DNA from 2 places in the Streptomyces sp. NPDC045846 genome. Region 2 is predicted to be linked to the other one. Evidence: predicted binding sites of a transcription regulator. Region 2 holds the regulator's gene; the other holds the start of a gene.
What was found. The regulator HspR, encoded in region 2, represses chaperone genes until heat shock. The targets are predictions, from matches to a motif close to TTGAGNNNNNNNNNCTCAA.
Positions count from the first base shown of each region.

Region 1 (9,150 bases), on a different contig from region 2:
CGGTCGCCGACTCGCTGGTCCGCAACAAGGCGGGCGGCTTCTTCACGGCCGCGGCGGATCCCTCGGTGGCCGCCCTCGCCGTGACCGGCCGCGAGCCGCTCGCTCCCCTGCGTGCGGTGCTCGCCCTGACGGACGGGGCGACGCGGTGGGTCGAGACGTTCCGCGAGGGCTCGTGGGCGGACTGCGTGGCGCTGGTCCGCAAGGCGGGGCCCGAGGGGTTGATCGAGCGGGTGCGGGCGTTGGAGGCGGGGGACGGGGAGCGGGGTTTTCTGGGGGGCGGGAAGCGGCATGACGATGCGACGGTGGTGTGGGTGGAGGTGTAGTTTCCCCACCCCGCCCCTTCCCGAGACCCTCCGGGGGTTGGGGGGAAAGGGTGGGAGGGAAGGCCTTCCCGGGGCTCCGCCCCGAACCCCAGCGGGGGCTCCGCCCCCTGCGCCCCTGACGGGGGCTTCCGGCGGGCGGGAAAGAGAGGTCCCCCGGGCTCCGCCCCGAACCCCGGGGGGCGCTCCGCCCCGTGCGGCCCCTGACCGGGGTTTCGGCGGACGGGAAAGAGAGGTTCCCCGTGTCCCCGCCCCGGGCCCCGGTGGGGGCTCCGTCCCGTGGGGCCGCGGGGCCCCGCCCAGGCCCCCTCCCTGCGGGGGCTCCGTTCGCGTGCGGGCTCCGCTGGATCCCCGGCGGACGGGGCGGGAGCACGGTGGTCAGCTTTCTGCGGCTGCGTTCAGTTGGTGCAGGAGGCGGGCCAGTTCGGAGATTTCCGCTCGGTCCCAGTTGGCCAGTTTGCGGACGTAGCGCTCGCGGCGGGCGTCGCGCACGCGGCCGAACCGTGCCGTTCCCTCGGCCGTGATGCGGACCAGTGACGCCCGGCCGTCCGCCGGGTCGGGCTCGCGGGCCACCAGGCCGAGGTCCTCCAGGGCGTGGAGCTGGCGGCTCATCGTCGCCTTGCCCACGCCGAAGAACCCGGCGAGCTCGGTCGCCCGCTGCGGCCCGGCCTCGTCCAGCCGCACCAGCAGTCCGTACGCCGCCGGTTCGAGATCGGGGTGCACCTCGCGGGCCATCTCGCCGGACGAGGCCCTGGCCCGCCGCAGAAAGACGGCCAGCTCGCGTTCGAGCGCGAGGAACTCCTGGTCCGGACCGTGCACATCGGCTCCCATGCCGTAGGTGTGTCGTGACGGCACAGTATTTCCCAGCATGCTGTGCGCCCGGCACTCCAAGGGCCCGGTCCGGCCGAAGGCGGTCATGGCGCCGGGGCCAACGCGGGATGAAAGTTTCTTCCGGGCCACGCTGTTCCCGCAGCGTGTCGCCACCACCAAGGGTCTGAACCATCGGCATAACCTGAAGCCTCTTTCGCGCCAGCGGTCTACGTGCGTAGCGTCGTCTCTGACATGTCCACAGCGACACGTCGGCATGTCGACCCAGGCCGTCAAGTCCCCAGCCCCACCGAGCCTTTCGGAGGCACGCAATGCCCGTGCACAGATCCGGAACGGCCCGCCGCGGACCCCTCACCGCGGCCGGGATCCTCCTCTCCTCCCTCACCCTCGTCCTCGGCTTCACCGGCACGTCGGGCGCCGCCGACACCCCCGCACGCGGCTCCGCGACCCTGGGCATGGGGGTGGCGGCGCACGACGGGGTGGGCGGCCCGCCCCGTGACGCGCGCACGGCCCTGGCCACCCAGACCGAAGGCGTCGACACCAGCAGCCACAACGGCAACGTCGCCTGGTCCACGCTGTGGAACAGCGGGGTGCGCTGGGCCTATGTCAAGGCCACCGAAGGCACCTACTACACCAACCCCTACTTCGCCCAGCAGTACAACGGCTCGTACAACGTCGGCATGATCCGCGGGTCCTACCACTTCGCGACCCCGGACACGACGAACGGCGCCGCCCAGGCGGACTACTTCGTGGACCACGGCGGCGGCTGGTCGCGCGACGGCCGGACCCTGCCGGGCGCGCTCGACATCGAGTGGAACCCGTACGGCGACGCCTGCTACGGCAAGTCGGCGGCCCAGATGGTCGGCTGGATCGGCGACTTCGTCAACGAGTACCGGGCCCGCACCGGACGCGACGCGGTCATCTACACCGCGGCCAGCTGGTGGAGCCAGTGCACCGGCAACTCGGCGGCCTTCGGCTCCACCGACCCGCTCTGGATCGCCCGCTACAACACCGACCCGGGCACCCTTCCGGCCGGCTGGGGCTACTACACGATGTGGCAGTACACGTCGTCCGGCCCGACGGTCGGCGACCACTCCCGGTTCAACGGGGCGTACGACCGGCTCCAGGCGCTCGCCAACGGCTGACCCGGTCCTCCTCGGAGAGCGGGGCCCCCGGCGCTGCGTAGCCGGGGGCCCTTTCATCTGCCCGTACGGACCACTTCTCGCACACCTGACCCCATCTCGCCCCCGGCATGAGTCAGGATGGGGGGCATGCGCAGGTTGGGAGCGGTGTGGCGGGCGGTGGCCCTGGCGGCGGCCGTCGTGGTCGGCGGCGCGGGATGCGGCGGCCCTGCGGCCTCCTCACCGCAGCCGGAGAAGTCGCCGAGCGCCGCCCCTCCCCCGGGGTCCGCGACCCAGAGCAACGCCGTGCCCGCCGAGCGGACCCCGTCCGTCGGCGTCCTGGTCACCGGCGACAGCCACTTCTGCACGGCGAGCGTGGTGGACAGCCCGCGGGGCAACGTGATCGCCACCGCCGCGCACTGCACCAACGACTTCGCGTCCGGCACGCTGGAGTTCGCGCCCGGCTTCACCGGCGCCGCCAAGGGGACCTATCCGTACGGGAAGTGGAAGGTGCGGGCCGTCCAGGTCGACGACCGGTGGACCTCGGACCAGGACGACTCGGTGGACTACGCCTTCCTCACCGTCGAGCCGGACGGCCAGGGCCGCAGCGTGCAGAGCGTGGTCGGCGCCTCGACGCCGGACTGGGGCGCGGGTCCCGACCAGCGGGTGACCGTCGTCGGCTATCCGCTGGAGGACCACAACCCCCAGAACCGCCCCATCGCCTGCACCACCGACGTGCACCGCGACCCGGACCTCGCCGCCATGCTGCTGATGCACTGCGGGGGTTTCTGGGAGGGCACGAGCGGCAGCCCCTGGCTGGTCGGCTACCAGGGCGCGGACCGGCTCGGCCGGATCATCGGGGTGCTGAGCGGCGGCGACACCGACGTCGAATCGACGGCGGTCCTGTTCGACGCGAAGGCCCGCTCGCTGTACGAGCGGGCCACCCAGGCCTGAGAGGGGTGCGGGGACCGGGGCCCTCAGGCCCCCGTCCCCGCGCCCGAAGCCGTCACGCGGCCGCGGCGACGGCGACCTCCGCCGGGGAGAGCGCGATCTCCAGGACCTGGCGCACGTCCGTCACGGGATGGACCTCCAGCTTCTCCAGGACCTCCGCCGGGACGTCGTCCAGGTCGGCCTCGTTCCGCTTGGGGATCACCACGGTCGTGATCCCGGCCCGGTGCGCGGCCAGCAGCTTCTGCTTCACACCGCCGATCGGCAGCACCCGCCCGGTCAGCGACACCTCGCCGGTCATCGCCACATCGGTACGGACCTGCCGCCCGGACAGCAGCGAGGACAGCGCGGTGACCAGGGTGATGCCGGCGCTCGGGCCGTCCTTGGGGACCGCGCCCGCCGGGAAGTGGACGTGCACGCCCCGGTCCTTCAAGTCCCCGACGGGGAGCTCCAGCTCGGCCCCGTGCGAGCGCAGGAAGCTCAGCGCGATCTGCGCGGACTCCTTCATCACGTCACCGAGCTGGCCGGTGAGGGTCAGACCCGCCGCCCCCGTCTCCGGGTCGGCGAGGGAGGCCTCGACGAACAGCACGTCGCCGCCCGCCCCGGTGACGGCGAGGCCGGTGGCCACGCCCGGCACCGCGGTGCGCCGCTCGGCCGGGTCCTGGGCGGACTCGGGCACGTGGTGCGGACGCCCGATCAGGCTCCTCAGCTCGTCCGGCGTGATGGTGAACGGCAGCTCCCGCTGCCCCAGTTCGTGCTGGGCCGCGACCTTGCGGAGCAGCCGGGAGATCGAGCGCTCCAGGTTCCGTACGCCCGCCTCCCGGGTGTACTCCCCCGCGAGCCTGCGCAGCGCGGCGTCCTCCAGGACGACCTCGCCGGACCCGAGACCGGCCCGCTCCAGCTGGCGCGGGAGCAGGTGGTCCCGGGCGATGACGACCTTCTCGTCCTCGGTGTAGCCGTCGAGGCGGACCAGCTCCATGCGGTCGAGCAGGGCCTCCGGGATGGCTTCGAGGACGTTGGCGGTGGCCAGGAAGACCACGTCGCTCAGGTCGAGCTCGACCTCCAGGTAGTGGTCGCGGAAGGTGTGGTTCTGCGCCGGGTCGAGGACTTCGAGCAGCGCGGCCGCCGGGTCGCCCCGGAAGTCGGAGCCCACCTTGTCGATCTCGTCGAGCAGCACGACCGGGTTCATGGACCCGGCCTCCTTGATGGCCCGGACGATCCGGCCGGGCAGGGCGCCGACGTAGGTGCGGCGGTGGCCGCGGATCTCGGCCTCGTCGCGGACGCCGCCGAGCGCGACGCGGACGAACTTGCGGCCCATGGCGTGGGCCACGGACTCGCCGAGCGAGGTCTTGCCGACGCCGGGAGGGCCGACGAGCGCGAGCACGGCGCCGCCCCGGCGCCCGCCCACGACCCCGAGCCCCCGGTCGGCGCGCCGCTTGCGGACCGCCAGGTACTCGGTGATGCGCTCCTTCACGTCGTCCAGGCCGGCGTGCTCGGCGTCGAGCACCGCCCGGGCGCCGCGGATGTCGTACACGTCCTCGGTGGTGTCGTTCCAGGGCAGTTCGAGGACGGTGTCGAGCCAGGTGCGGATCCAGGAGCCCTCCGGCGACTGGTCGCTGGAGCGCTCCAGCTTGTCGACCTCCTTGAGGGCGGCCTCGCGGACCTTCTCGGGCAGGTCGGCGGCCTCGACGCGGGCGCGGTAGTCGTCGCTCTCGTCCTCCTGGCCGCCGTCGCCGTTGAGCTCGCGCAGCTCCTTGCGCACGGCGTCGAGCTGGCGCCGCAGCAGGAACTCGCGCTGCTGCTTGTCGACGCCCTCCTGGACGTCCTTGGCGATGGACTCGGCGACCTCCTGCTCGGCGAGGTGCTCGCGGAGCTGCTCGGTGGCGAGCCTGAGGCGCGCCACCGGGTCGCTCGCCTCCAGGAGCTCGACCTTCTGGGCGGTGGTGAGGAACGGCGAGTAGCCGGAGTTGTCGGCGAGCGCGGAGACGCCCTCGATCTGCTGGACCCGGTCGACGACCTGCCAGGCGCCGCGCCTCTTCAGCCAGTCGGTGGCCAGCGCCTTGTACTCCTTGACCAGCTCGGTCACCTGGCCGGGCAGCGGGTCGGGCAGGGTCTCCTCGACCCGGGTGCCCTCCACCCACAGCGCGGCGCCGGGCCCGGTGGTGCCGGCCCCGATGCGCACCCGGTGGCGGCCCCGGATGAGGGCGCCCGGGTCGCCGTCGGAGAGCCGTCCCACCTGCTCGACGGTCCCCAGCACACCGGTCCCCGCGTACGTCCCGTCGATGCGCGGCACGAGCAGCACCTGCGGCTTGCCCGCGTCGGGCCGCGCGGCGGCCTGCGCGGCCTCGACGGCGGCCCGCACCTCGGCATCGGACAGGTCGAGCGGAACCACCATGCCGGGCAGCACGACCTCGTCGTCGAGCGGCAGCACGGGCAGGTTGGACGGTGTGTACGCCGTGGACTCGGTAGCCATGATCTCCCCTTCGGCAGTCAAGTTGAGCTATGCCGACTCAATGCATGTGAGTCGAGGAATGTTCCCCGAGCCGTGTTCGCTCTGAGCGATCACCGGCAGGCTCCCCAGAATGTAAGGTTCTCTCACTGAATCCATCCATTACCACTCAGGGGGCACACCATGACGGCGACGGCGACCACGGCACCGGAGCGAGCCACCGTCGAGACGCTCGTGCGGGCCTGGATCGAGGGCTGGATCGTGTCGCGCGGCACCTCCGACCCGATCGACCGGCCGTGGGGCTGGACGATCGACGCCGGACAGGCCAACCACGTGTCGCGCCATGTGCTTCCCGCCCCCGCCGAGGCGGACGTCCGCGCGCTGGTGGCCGCCACGAGCGCGCCGGGCACGTGGCTGAAGCTGTTCGCCGACGACGACACCGTGCGGCCCTGGATCGGCGCGGGCTGGCACTTCGACAAGCCGGGCTTCCTGATGACGCTCCCGCTCACCGCCGAGCGGCCCGAGGTTCCGGCCGGATACACGCTCACGTCCTGGACCCGGGGCGGTGTCACACGGGTTCTGGTCCGCACCGCGCAGGGCCACTTCGCCGCGCGCGGCCAGGTCGCGCCGACGGGCTCGACGGCCGTCGCCGACCAGATCGAGACCGCCCCCGACCACCAGCGCCGCGGCCTTGGCAGCCTGGTCATGCGCACCCTGCAGAACACGGCGCACGAGGCGGGCGCCACCACGGGGATCCTGGTGGGCACCCCGCAGGGCCGCTCCCTCTACACCGCACTGGGCTGGCGCACGCACGCCCCCATGGCGAGCCTGTACTTCAGGCCGACGCAGGACTGAGCGCCCGGCGGCCGCTCAGCCGCCCGCCACTCCGGCGCCCGCCCGGCGCACCGCGGGCCAGCAGGCCAGGCCCACCAGGAGGGCTATCGGGTGCCCCCAGGCCGCCAGCGGCTCGACCATGTCCAGCAGGTCGTCCACCAGGAGCACGGCCACCACGGCCAGCGTGGTCCAGCGGAAGAGCGGCGCGAGCAGCCCGGTCAGGGCGCCGACCGTGGCCATCAGGCCGAAGCTGATCCCGTAGTCGAGCCGGTGCAGGGAACTCTCGGGGAGGTGGCCGGCCAGCACCGACAGAGCGACCGGGATCTCGGTCGCCAGCGTCGCGACGACATGGCCGAGCAGGAAGACGCCCGCCGTGCGCCAGCCGCCGATGCGCCGCTCCAGCGCGGCCAGCACGAAGATGAACACCACCGCGTACGGAGAGGCGATCCCTCCCGCGATCCACAGCGCGCTCGCGAAGATCGTCGGGACCGGCGCCGTGGAGAGGTGGGCCACGTCGGTGCTCGACCCCTGGAGCAGCGCGTCCACCGTGTCCGGGTCGCCGTAGTCGGTGTACAGCGACGTCGCCAGGAGCAGCAGGGCGTAGCCGAAGGCGAACGGCGTCGCGGACGGGGAGGGCAGGGTCCGCCGGGCCCGGGCGAGCCCGCCGCGCAGACCGGCGGCCCGGGGAGCGGGCAGCGCTTCGGGCTCGGACCTCGGGCGCTGCGCGGGCATCGCGTCGAGGGGACCGGCCGGCACGGCGGCGGCCGCGGTGCCCGCGGGTGCGGCGGGCGGGGATCCCGCCGGGGCCGCGGACCGGCGGGTGTCGAGCGGGTGCACCGGGAGAGGCCCCTTCCCCGGGCCGCGGCGCGCGCGTCCCGAACCAAGCCACGCCCGCGTTCTTCGGCCGTGTTCCGTCTTCGTGTGCCGTGTTCCGTACTCGTCTACGTCCCTACAACGGCCCACCTTCCGCGAACGACTCCTGCCCCGTCTATGGCGTGCGCCACACCGGACAACCTTTGACGCCTCCTGAGCGTCGGCCCGCCAACTCGCGTGCGCGGCGCCGCCGGACGCGGCATCCTCTGCGGCATGGACGACATCGCCACCCTCGACCGGCGCCAGGGACCCCACGGGGAAGTCGTGCTGCGGCAGCGCGGGGCGCATTTCGAGATCATCGCCAACGGGTGCTTCCTCATGGACACTTCGGACGGCCGCTCGGAATGCCTGCTCATCGATGCGGCGTACGACACACTTTCGCCAGGCGCCTCCCGGCCCTCCGTTCTCATCGGCGGACTCGGCGTCGGCTTCTCCCTCGCACATGCGGCCCAGGACCCCCGCTGGGGCCAAATCGCCGTGGTGGAGAGGGAGGAGGCCATCATCGACTGGCACCGCGCGGGTCCACTCGGCGCCATTTCCGGCCCGGCTCTGTCCGATTCCCGTACGCGGATCATCCCTGCCGATCTGGTCGAATACGTACGTACCGCGCAGGACACCTTCGACGCGCTCTGCCTCGACATCGACAACGGGCCCGACTGGACCGTCACCGAGGGCAACGGCGGACTGTACTCACCGGCCGGACTCGCCCACTGCGTACGGCGGTTGAACCCCGGCGGGGTGCTCGCCGTCTGGTCCGCGCAGCCCTCCCCCGCCTTTGAACAGGCTCTCCGGAATGCCGGATTCACCGGGGTAAATACCAGAGAGGTGCGAGTTGCCCGGGGCGTCCCTGACGTGGTCCATCTCGGCGTTCGCCCTGCGTAGCCGAGATACGGAAAGTGCCTCTAGTCTCTGACCGACACAGGGGATCACCCCACGGATCCCCGGGCGAGCACAGTCAGGGCGGGGCAACCGATGGAGCAGACACACACCGGCCACAACGGCGTCGCGGCGACCCCCGGCGCCCAGCGCAGGGTGCTGGTCGTCGAGGACGACACGACGATCGTCGACGCCATCGCGGCCCGTCTGCGGGCCGAGGGCTTCCAGGTGCAGACGGCCGTCGACGGCCCCGCCGCCGTCGACACGGCCGAGGCCTGGCAGCCGGACCTGATGGTCCTCGACATCATGCTGCCGGGCTTCGACGGCCTGGAGGTCTGCCGCCGGGTCCAGGCCCGTCGGCCCGTGCCGGTCCTCATGCTGACGGCCCGCGACGACGAGACGGACATGCTGGTCGGGCTCGGCGTCGGCGCGGACGACTACATGACCAAGCCGTTCTCGATGCGCGAGCTGGCGGCCCGGGTGCACGTCCTGCTGCGCCGGGTGGAGCGGGCCGCGCTGGCCGCCACCACACCGCGCACGGGCATACTCCGCCTCGGCGAGCTGGAGATCGACCACGCGCAGCGCCGGGTCCGGGTGCGCGGCGAGGACGTGCACCTGACGCCGACCGAGTTCGACCTGCTGAGCTGCCTGGCGAACACGCCGCGCGCGGTGCTCTCCCGCGAGCAGCTGCTCGCCGAGGTGTGGGACTGGGCCGACGCGTCCGGCACCCGGACCGTGGACAGCCACATCAAGGCGCTGCGCCGGAAGATCGGGGCCGAGCGCATCCGTACGGTCCACGGCGTCGGCTACGCGCTGGAGACCCCGGCGCCATGAGCCGGGCCGGAGACCGGGCCCGGCAGCTGCGCGGCAGCGGCGAGCGGCCCGGCTGGGACGAGCCGGC
Region 1 is NZ_JBWKKJ010000007.1:34,759-43,908, forward strand. Features, by position in the region: gene AC07F3_RS20400 (hypothetical protein) at 1-323, shown strand, start outside; gene AC07F3_RS20405 (MarR family winged helix-turn-helix transcriptional regulator) at 699-1,151, opposite strand; gene AC07F3_RS20410 (lysozyme) at 1,460-2,293, shown strand; gene AC07F3_RS20415 (trypsin-like serine peptidase) at 2,420-3,223, shown strand; gene lon (endopeptidase La) at 3,276-5,690, opposite strand; gene AC07F3_RS20425 (GNAT family N-acetyltransferase) at 5,850-6,521, shown strand; gene AC07F3_RS20430 (rhomboid-like protein) at 6,537-7,337, opposite strand; gene AC07F3_RS20435 (spermidine synthase family protein) at 7,587-8,255, shown strand; gene AC07F3_RS20440 (response regulator transcription factor) at 8,346-9,083, shown strand; gene AC07F3_RS20445 (HAMP domain-containing sensor histidine kinase) at 9,080-9,150, shown strand, end outside.
Region 1: lon (endopeptidase La) is a predicted target of HspR. The motif match lies at 5,713-5,731, and genes of this name have one in related genera.

Region 2 (9,150 bases):
CGTCGTACGACTGGGCATGGCTTCACCGCCTATGACCCTTCCAACGTACACAAAGTTGAGCCTATTCCGCTCAAGGTGAGCCGAAGGAAGGGCGGCCGCTAGATTTCCGGACCATGGCCACCGACGTACGCAATCCCGACAGCGCCTATCTCAGCTTCTGGCGGGAGCGCCACCTCTGCACCTTGACCACGCCCCGGCCGGACGGTTCGCCGCACGTGGCGCCGGTGGGGGTGACGTACGACCCGGAGGCGGGGCTGGCGCGCGTCATCTGCAACCGCAGGAGCCGAAAAGTCGCCAACATTGTGGCCGCGGTCGCGGCGGACCCGGCGGGCGCGCGGGTCGCGGTCTGCCAGCTGGAGGGCAGGCGCTGGGCGACGCTGGAGGGGCGCGCGGTGGTGCGCACGGAGCCCGAGCTGATCGCGGAGGCGGTGGAGCGCTACGCGGAGCGCTACCAGCGGACCCCGGCCCCGAACCCGGACCGGGTGCTCATCGAGATCAGGCTGACCAGGGCGATGGGCAACACCTGATCCGTACCCGGACAGCACAGCGGCGCCACCGTGTTCAGGTCCACGATGGCGCCGCTGTGTGGGGGAAGCGCCTGCGCGATGTACAACGACGGGGGATCGCGTCAGGCACTGCGGGGGGTGGCGGTGGATGAATCGGGTTGGGCCTCCGACTCGAAAAGCTGGTGGTCACGTTGGTCGAGGTTCACGAAGACCATGCCGTACCGGACCACGCAGCGGATGGGCTGCGGTGCCCCGCGCGGCCGGCGCAGGCACCGGTAGGCACGGACGTCCTCGTCGTCCTCACGGGCGATCAGGATCGGCTCACCGAGCAGGGTGACCGTCAACGAATCGCCACGATGCGGAACTGCCGTGGCGAGGTCGATGAAATGCCACCCCGAGCGGTAGGCCGTGGCCATTTCGCGCCGGAAGGTGCGGTCGTCGGGCGGAAAGCTCATGCGACAGCACCCGCAGGAGCGGACTCCCAGGTGAGGTCCGCGCCTATCGCCACGGTCCTCGGTGCGATCTCCCAGGTGGGGTCCTGGGCGGTCGCGACTCCGGAGTTCGCGGGGTGGGTCTCCCAAGTGAGGTCCCCAGGCGCCGAGAGAGCGCAGAGAGCAGCCGCCACAACGGCTGTCGTGCTTAGTGCTCGAACCATCCTGCTCATGGCCGATCTCCACCTCTTTTGATCATTACCTCCCCCCGCGGATACGACGATGGCCCACTCCGGCCACTTGCACCAGCGCAGCCAGGCATCATGTTCCTGTAATTCAAAAGGATGAGGGGGGTGCAACTAGGTTGAAACAGGGGCACATAGGACACGATCACGGCCCGGTCGATCTGTGCGAGACGGGAACGGCTCTGTACGCCCTTGCCCTGCGCACAGGCGGGATTACCCGCTCAGAGGCCGACTCCGCCCCGTGTCTGGTCGACCTCACCCTGCTGCGCCCCGATCCCGACGACGCCCAGCTGCTGCGCCCGGTTCCGCCCACGGTGGTGCTCAACCTGCTGACCCAGCCGCTGGAACGCGAGATCCAGGAACGCAGGAACCTCTCGGTCGCCCTCGCCGACACCTTCGAGCCGTTCATGTCGATCGCGACGCCCTCGCTCAGCGGCACCCACGCGATCACCGTCCTCGAAGGCCTGGAACTGATCAACGCGACGCTCGACCGCGTGATCGACGAGTGCAGCGAGGAACTCCTCGTCATCCAGCCCGGCAGCGGCCGCCGCCCCGAGACCTTCGAGGCCGGACTGCGCCGCATCGAGCCGCTGATCGCCCGCGGTGTCGAGATGCGCACCCTCTACCAGCACACCGCCCGCCACCACTCCGCCACCATCGGCTACGTGGAGCGGATCACTCCGTACGGTCTGGAGGTGCGGACCCTGGAGGAGATCATCGACCGGCTCATCATCATGGACCGCAAGGTCGCCTTCATCCCCGCGCGCAGCGACCGCCAAGTCGCCCTGGAACTGCGCCACGAGGGGCTCGTGCAGTACCTGGTGGGCGTCTTCGACCAGTTCTGGCAGTACGCCGTCCCCTGGGACGACGAAGTGCCCTACCACCTGGAGACGGCCGGCATCACCGGCGTCCAGCGCTCCATCGCCAAGCTCCTGGTGGAGGGCCACGTGGACGAGGCCATCGCCCGCCGCCTCGGCATGAACGTACGCACCTGCCGCGCGCACATCGCCAAGCTGGCGGCCGCGCTCGGCAGCGGCAGCCGGGCCCAACTCGGCTTCCTCATCGCCCAGTCCGGCATCCTCGACCAGGACGCCTGAGGCCGTCACCGCGGGGCGCCGGGGTGCGGGGGACCGCCGAGCCCGGCCCGGGCGATGCGCACGCCGAGTTGGGCCCGGCTGGAGCTGCCGAGCGCCTCGGCGAGCCGGCCGATGTGGTGGCGGCAGGTGCGCACGCTGATGCCGAGCCGCTCGGCGACGACCGCGTCCTGGTGCCCCTCGGCGAGCAGCGCCGCGATGACCCGCTCGCGATGGGTGATGCCGCTGATGCCGGTCGCCGCCGGTACCGGATCGGCGAGCGGGACGGCCCGGCTCCACAGCGACTCGAAGACGCTCACCAGGTGGCCGACGAGGGCGGGTTGGCGCAGTTCCAGGGCGCTGGTGCGGTCCGGGTTGGCGGGCAGGAACGCCACCTCCCGGTCGAAGATCATCATGCGGTCGGGGACCTCGTCCAGGGTGCGCACCTCCGCGCCGTCGCCCAGCCGCTCCAGATAGGCGTTCAGGGCGTGCCCGTAGCGGGCCACGTGCGTGTACAGGGTGCGCATCCGGGCGCCGCGCGCCACCAGCGCCGGGTCGCGCGTCGAGGCGTGCGCCAGGATGCTGGGCGAGCGGATCCCGTTGGGCTGCACGGTCAGCATCTCGGTGCCGCACGCGGCCGACGCCCCGGCGATGGCCGCGTCGATCCGCTCGAAGCCGTCCAGGACCCGGACGGTCGCGCAGGGCTCGGCGGCGGGCAGGCCGATCGACGCGTACCGCTCGAAGGCCTCGGCGACCGCGCCCGCGCGGCGCTCCGCGTCGGCCAGGTCGTCGTGGACGCCGCGCACGAGCAGAGCCGCGGCCGCGGCGTCCACCTCGCCGCTTCCCGGCCCCGCGTCCCCCCGAGGTGAGCTGCTCATACTGAACACCACGATGCATCCGGAGCCGCCGGGCCACCACCATCATGTTGCTGCACTGCATCAACCGGAGGTGGATTAAAGCTTGACATGTCCAGATGTCGAGCGCTCCCGGGACTAGCGGGGGTGCGCGTCCAGGCCCGACTGCGCGATGCGGACGCCTAGTTGGGTGCGGCTCGAACTGCCCAGCACGTCGGCGAGGCGGCTGATGTGGTGGCGGCAGGTGCGCACGCTGATGCCGAGCCGCTGGGCTATCACCGCGTCCTGGTGTCCCTCCGCGAGCAGCGCCGCGATGACCCGCTCGCGATGGGTGACGCCCTCGATGTCGGTGGCGGCCGGCACCGACTCGGTCATCGGCACCGCGAGCCGCCACAGCCGCTCGAAGACGGTGGCCAGGTACTCCACCAGCGCCGGGTGCCGCAGCTCAAGGGCGCTGCTGTCGTCCGCGGCGGCCGGGATGATCGCCACCGTACGGTCGAACAGGAGCAGCCGGTCGGTGACTTCGTCCAGGGTGCGCACCTCGACCGCGTGGCCCTCCAGCTGCCGCAGGTAGTCGGTGAGGCCGGTGCCGTAGCGGGCGACGTGCGTGTACAGGGTGCGCATCCGCACCCCGCGCCCCACCATGTCCAGGGCCCGCGGCAGCGCCTGCGACAGGATGTGCTCGGGGCGGATGCCGCGCGGCTGGATGGTGAGCGCCTCGGTGGCGCAGCCGGCGATGGCGTCGTCGATGGCCGCGTTGATGCGGGGGATGCCGTCCAGGACGCGGATGGCCTCGGTACCGGCCGACGCGGGCGCGTCCAGCGCGGCGAAGCGCTCGAACGCCGCCGCCACCACACCCGTCCGGGCCTGGCTCGCCGCGATGTCCTCGTGGATGCCGCGCAGCAGGCGCGCCATCACCGTCTGCGGCGAGGTCGGAAGCAGCCACTGGAGGGCGCCCGGGTCCGGGTGCAGCAGCCCCAGGTCGATCAGGCAGGTGGCGTCGCCCACGTTCTCCCGTGCGATGCGCCCGGCCCGCAGCGCGTCCGCGTACGCCCGTTCCCCGGCCGGGCACAGCCGGTCCGCCCCGTGCGGATGCGCCACCTGCTCAGACATCCTCTCCCCCGCCTCCCTGCGACCGAGCCCGATGACCATATCCCCAACGGGACCCCGCTTCACGGAGATCACCGGGCACGCGAAGGCCCGCCGCCCCGGAAGGGAACGGCGGGCCTTCTCACGCGCGTACGGGGGCCGGGGCCAACCGCCTTACTCCGACGGTCTCTTGGGCCGCCAGACGACCAGCGCGCCGGCCTGCTGCACGTCCTGGTACGGGACCAGGTCCCGGCGGTAGGAGGCGTGCACCTGGGCCTCGCGCTGCTGCATCGCGACGGCCGCGCCCTCGACCGCCGAGGACAGCTCGGCGACCCGGGCCTGGAGCGCCGCGACCTGGTTCTCCAGCTCGATGATGCGCTTGATGCCCGCCAGGTTGATGCCCTCGTTCTGCGACAACTGCTGCACCGTACGCAGCAGTTCGATGTCGCGGGCCGAGTACCGCCGGCCGCGCCCGGCCGTGCGGTCGGGCGAGACCAGGCCGAGGCGGTCGTACTGCCGCAGGGTCTGCGGATGCAGACCGGAGAGCTGGGCCGCCACCGAGATGACGTACACCGGCGTCTCGTCGTTCAACTCGTACGCCCGGCCCCCGAACGGGGACTGCCGACGCTGGCGGGGGTCCATCTCATGCTCCCTTCGCGGCCTGGAACAGCTCTGCCCGCGGGTCCTCGCCCGCGGTCGCCTCGCGGAAGGTCTCCAAGGCCTCGCGGGCCTTGTCGTCCAGCTCCTTCGGCACGGTCACCTCGACCGTGACGAGCAGGTCGCCCCGGGTGCCGTCCTTGCGGACCGCGCCCTTGCCGCGGGCCCGCATCGTACGGCCGTTGGGGGTGCCCGCGGGCAGTTTCAGGGTGACCGGCGGGCCGCCGAGCGTGGGCACCTTGACCTCGGCGCCGAGCGCGGCCTCCGCGAAGGTGACCGGCACCGTGACGGTGAGGTTGTCGTCCTTGCGGCCGAAGACCGGGTGCGCGTCCACGTGGACGACGACGTACAAGTCGCCCGCGGGGCCGCCCCGTTCACCGGGAGCGCCCTTGCCGCGCAGCCGGATGCGCTGGTTGTTGCTGACCCCGGCCGGGATGCGGACCTGCATGGTGCGCGAGGAGCGCGCCCGCCCGCTGCCCTTGCAGATGTCGCACGGGTTCTCGGCGATCAGGCCGCGGCCCTTGCAGTCCACGCACGGGTCGGTCAGCGAGAAGCCGCCGCCCGAGCCGCGCGAGACCTGGCCGGTACCGACACACGTCGGGCACACCCGGGGGGTGCCGTTCTTGTCGCCGGTGCCCGAACAGGCCTTGCAGGGGGACTGGCTGGACAGCCGGATCGGGACGGTGGCCCCGTCGACCGCCTCGGTGAAGCTGAGCGTCACCTCGGACTCCAGGTCCTGCCCCCGGCGCGGCTGGGTGCGCGTGCCCGCGCCCGCGCCGCCCCGGTTGAACAGGCCGCCGAACACGTCCCCGAGGCCGCCGCCGAAGCCGCCGGCTCCGGCGCCGCCGGGCTGCTGCCCGCCGAAGAGGTCACCGAGGTCGAAGTTGAAGCTGCCGCCGCCCGCGCCCGGACCGGCCCGGAAGCCTCCGTTGCCGAACAGGGCGCGCGCCTCGTCGTACTCCTTGCGCTTCTTGGGGTCGCCGAGGATGTCGTTGGCCTCGGAGATCTCCTTGAAGCGCTCCTCCGCCTTGGCGTCGCCCTTGTTGGCGTCGGGGTGGTTCTCCCGCGCCAGCTTGCGGTACGCCTTCTTGATCTCCGCGTCGGTGGCGTCCTTGGGGACGCCGAGAACCTTGTAGTAGTCCTTCTCGACGAAGTCCTTCGTGTTCATCGACGTCCCTCCTTCCGGACGATCACTTCTTCAATGACCGCTGCGTCAGCCCTTGTCGGGGCCACCGCTCTCCTCGTCGCTCGACTTTTCTTCCTTGGCCGCGCCCGGCTGGGGCTCGGCCACCGCGACCCGCGCGGGGCGGATCGTACGCTCGCCGATCTTGTAACCCGGTTGCAGGATCGCCACACAGGTCGTCTCGGTGACGTCCGGCGCGTAGCTGTGCATCAGGGCCTCGTGGACCGTCGGGTCGAAGGGCTCGCCCTCCTTGCCGAACTGCTGGAGGCCCATCTTCGCGGCGACCGTCTCCAGGGACTCGGCCACCGACTTGAAGCCGCCGGTCAGCTCGCCGTGCTCCCGGGCCCGGCCGATGTCGTCGAGCACGGGCAGCAGCTCGGTCAGGAGGCCGGCGACGGCGATCTCCTTGACCGTGACGCGGTCCCGCTCCACGCGGCGGCGGTAGTTCTGGTACTCGGCCTGGAGGCGCTGGAGGTCCGTGGTGCGCTCGGTGAGCGCCGTCTGGGCCTGGTCCAGCTGAGCCTGCAGAGCGATGTCCTTGGCTGCGTCCCCGGCCGGGGCCGCCTTCCCCTCGTCGGAGGAGTCGGCGGCCTTCGGCTCGGCGTCTTCCTGAGCGCCGGAGGGGACGTCGGGCTTCTCCTCGAAGCCCGGGGTCTCCTCCGTCATCAGGCGGCGCCACCCTTCGTGTCGTGCGGCTTCTCGTCGTCGACGATCTCGGCGTCGACCACGTCGTCCTCGGGCTTGGCCTGCTGGGCGCCCTCGGCACCCGCGGCCGCACCCTGCGCGGCCTGGGCGTCGGCGTACATGGCCTGGCCCAGCTTCTGCGAGACGGCGGCGACCTTCTCGGTGGCGGTGCGGATCTCGGCCGAGTCCTCGCCCTTGAGCTTCTCCTTCAGCTCGGCGACGGCGGTCTCGACCTCGGTCTTCACGTCCGCCGGGACCTTGTCCTCGTTGTCCTTGAGGAACTTCTCGGTCTGGTAGACGAGCTGCTCGCCCTGGTTGCGGGACTCGGCGGCCTCACGGCGCGCGTGGTCCTCCTCGGCGTACTTCTCGGCCTCTTCGCGCATCCGGTTGACCTCGTCCTTCGGCAGCGAGGAGCCACCGGTGACGGTCATCTTCTGCTCCTTGCCCGTGCCGAGGTCCTTCGCGGTCACGTGCATGATGCCGTTGGCGTCGATGTCGAAGGCGACCTCGATCTGCGGGACACCGCGCGGGGCCGGCGGCAGACCGGTCAGCTCGAACATCCCGAGCTTCTTGTTGTACGCCGCGATCTCGCGCTCGCCCTGGTAGACCTGGATCTGCACGGACGGCTGGTTGTCCTCGGCCGTCGTGAAGATCTCGGAGCGCTTGGTCGGGATCGTGGTGTTGCGCTCGATGAGCTTCGTCATGATCCCTCCCTTGGTCTCGATGCCGAGGGACAGCGGGGTGACGTCGAGGAGCAGGACGTCCTTGACCTCGCCCTTGAGGACACCGGCCTGAAGGGCGGCGCCGATGGCGACGACCTCGTCCGGGTTCACACCCTTGTTGGCCTCGTTGCCGCCGGTCAGCTCCTTGACGAGCTCGGCGACGGCCGGCATGCGGGTGGAGCCACCGACGAGAACGACGTGGTCGATCTCGGACAGGTTGATGCCCGCGTCCTTGATGACGTTGTGGAACGGCGTCTTGCAGCGCTCCAGGAGGTCGCTGGTCAGCTGCTGGAACTGGGCGCGCGTGAGCTTCTCGTCCAGGTGCAGCGGGCCCTCGGCGGACGCCGTGATGTAGGGCAGGTTGATCGAGGTCTCGGTGGACGAGGACAGCTCGATCTTGGCCTTCTCGGCGGCCTCGCGCAGGCGCTGGAGGGCCATCTTGTCCTTGGACAGGTCCACGCCGTGACCGGACTGGAACTGCTTGACCAGGTAGTCGACGACGCGCTGGTCCCAGTCGTCACCACCGAGGTGGTTGTCACCGTTGGTGGCCTTCACCTCGACGACGCCGTCGCCGATCTCCAGGAGGGACACGTCGAAGGTGCCGCCACCGAGGTCGAAGACGAGAATGGTCTGGTCGTCCTTGTCGAGACCGTAGGCCAGGGCGGCGGCCGTCGGCTCGTTGACAATACGCAGGACGTTCAGGCCCGCGATCTCGCCGGCCTCCTTGGTCGCCTGGCGCTCGGAGTCGTTGAAGTACGCCGGCACGGTGATGACCGCGTCGGTGACCTTCTCGCCGAGGTAGGCCTCCGCGTCGCGCTTCAGCTTCTGCAGGATGAAGGCGCTCATCTGCTGCGGGTTGAAGCTCTTGCCGTCGAGCTCGATCTTCCAGTCGGTGCCCATGTGGCGCTTGACCGACCGGATGGTCCTGTCGACGTTGGTGACCGCCTGGCGCTTGGCGACCTCGCCGACCAGCACCTCGCCGTTCTTCGCGAAGGCGACGACGGACGGCGTGGTCCTGGCGCCCTCTGCGTTGGTGATGACGGTGGGCTCGCCGCCTTCAAGAACGCTGACGACGGAGTTAGTCGTGCCCAGGTCGATGCCGACCGCACGTGCCATTTCGATTCCTCCAACTGACTACTTGAGTGGAACTGGCTCAAGGATGCATCATCCCTCCCCCTCGGTCAACAGAGCTGAGCCCCCCAGACTCAACTTTTATACGCCCCTTACACGCGCCCACCCCTGTGACCTGCACGATCACCCCCACCCGGCCCTAGAAAAACCCTCAAGACCCACGAGCCTGAAGGGACGCGGGGAACTGCGCGCGCCTGAAGGGGCGCGGGGAACTGCGCGAGCAACCAGCCACGGTCGGCAGCCGAACGAGGGTGAAGGGGCGCGGGGAACTGCGCGAGCAACCGACCACGGTCGGCAGCCGAACGAGGGCGAAGGGGCGCGGGGAACTGCGCGAGCAACCGACCACGGTCGGCAGCCGAACGAGGGCGAAGGGGCGCGGGGAACTGCGCGAAGAACCACGCACGGCCCGCCAGCCGAACGGACCGCGCCACCAAGGGGCCGAGGGAGCAAAGGAGCCGAGGGGCAAAGGGGCCGAGGGGCAAAGGGGCCAAGGGGCACCCCTTGAGCGACCCACCCCGCCCCGCGAACCCCGCTCAGCCCGCCGCGGCCTGAGCCGGAACCAGCTCCGAGGACAC
Region 2 is NZ_JBWKKJ010000004.1:246,928-256,077, forward strand. Features, by position in the region: gene AC07F3_RS13355 (pyridoxamine 5'-phosphate oxidase family protein) at 114-527, shown strand; gene AC07F3_RS13360 (Rieske (2Fe-2S) protein) at 629-961, opposite strand; gene AC07F3_RS13365 (helix-turn-helix transcriptional regulator) at 1,302-2,279, shown strand; gene AC07F3_RS13370 (helix-turn-helix transcriptional regulator) at 2,285-3,133, opposite strand; gene AC07F3_RS13375 (LuxR C-terminal-related transcriptional regulator) at 3,248-4,222, opposite strand; gene AC07F3_RS13380 (heat shock protein transcriptional repressor HspR) at 4,373-4,840, opposite strand; gene dnaJ (molecular chaperone DnaJ) at 4,842-6,023, opposite strand; gene grpE (nucleotide exchange factor GrpE) at 6,069-6,704, opposite strand; gene dnaK (molecular chaperone DnaK) at 6,704-8,560, opposite strand; gene AC07F3_RS13400 (FkbM family methyltransferase) at 9,109-9,150, opposite strand, start outside.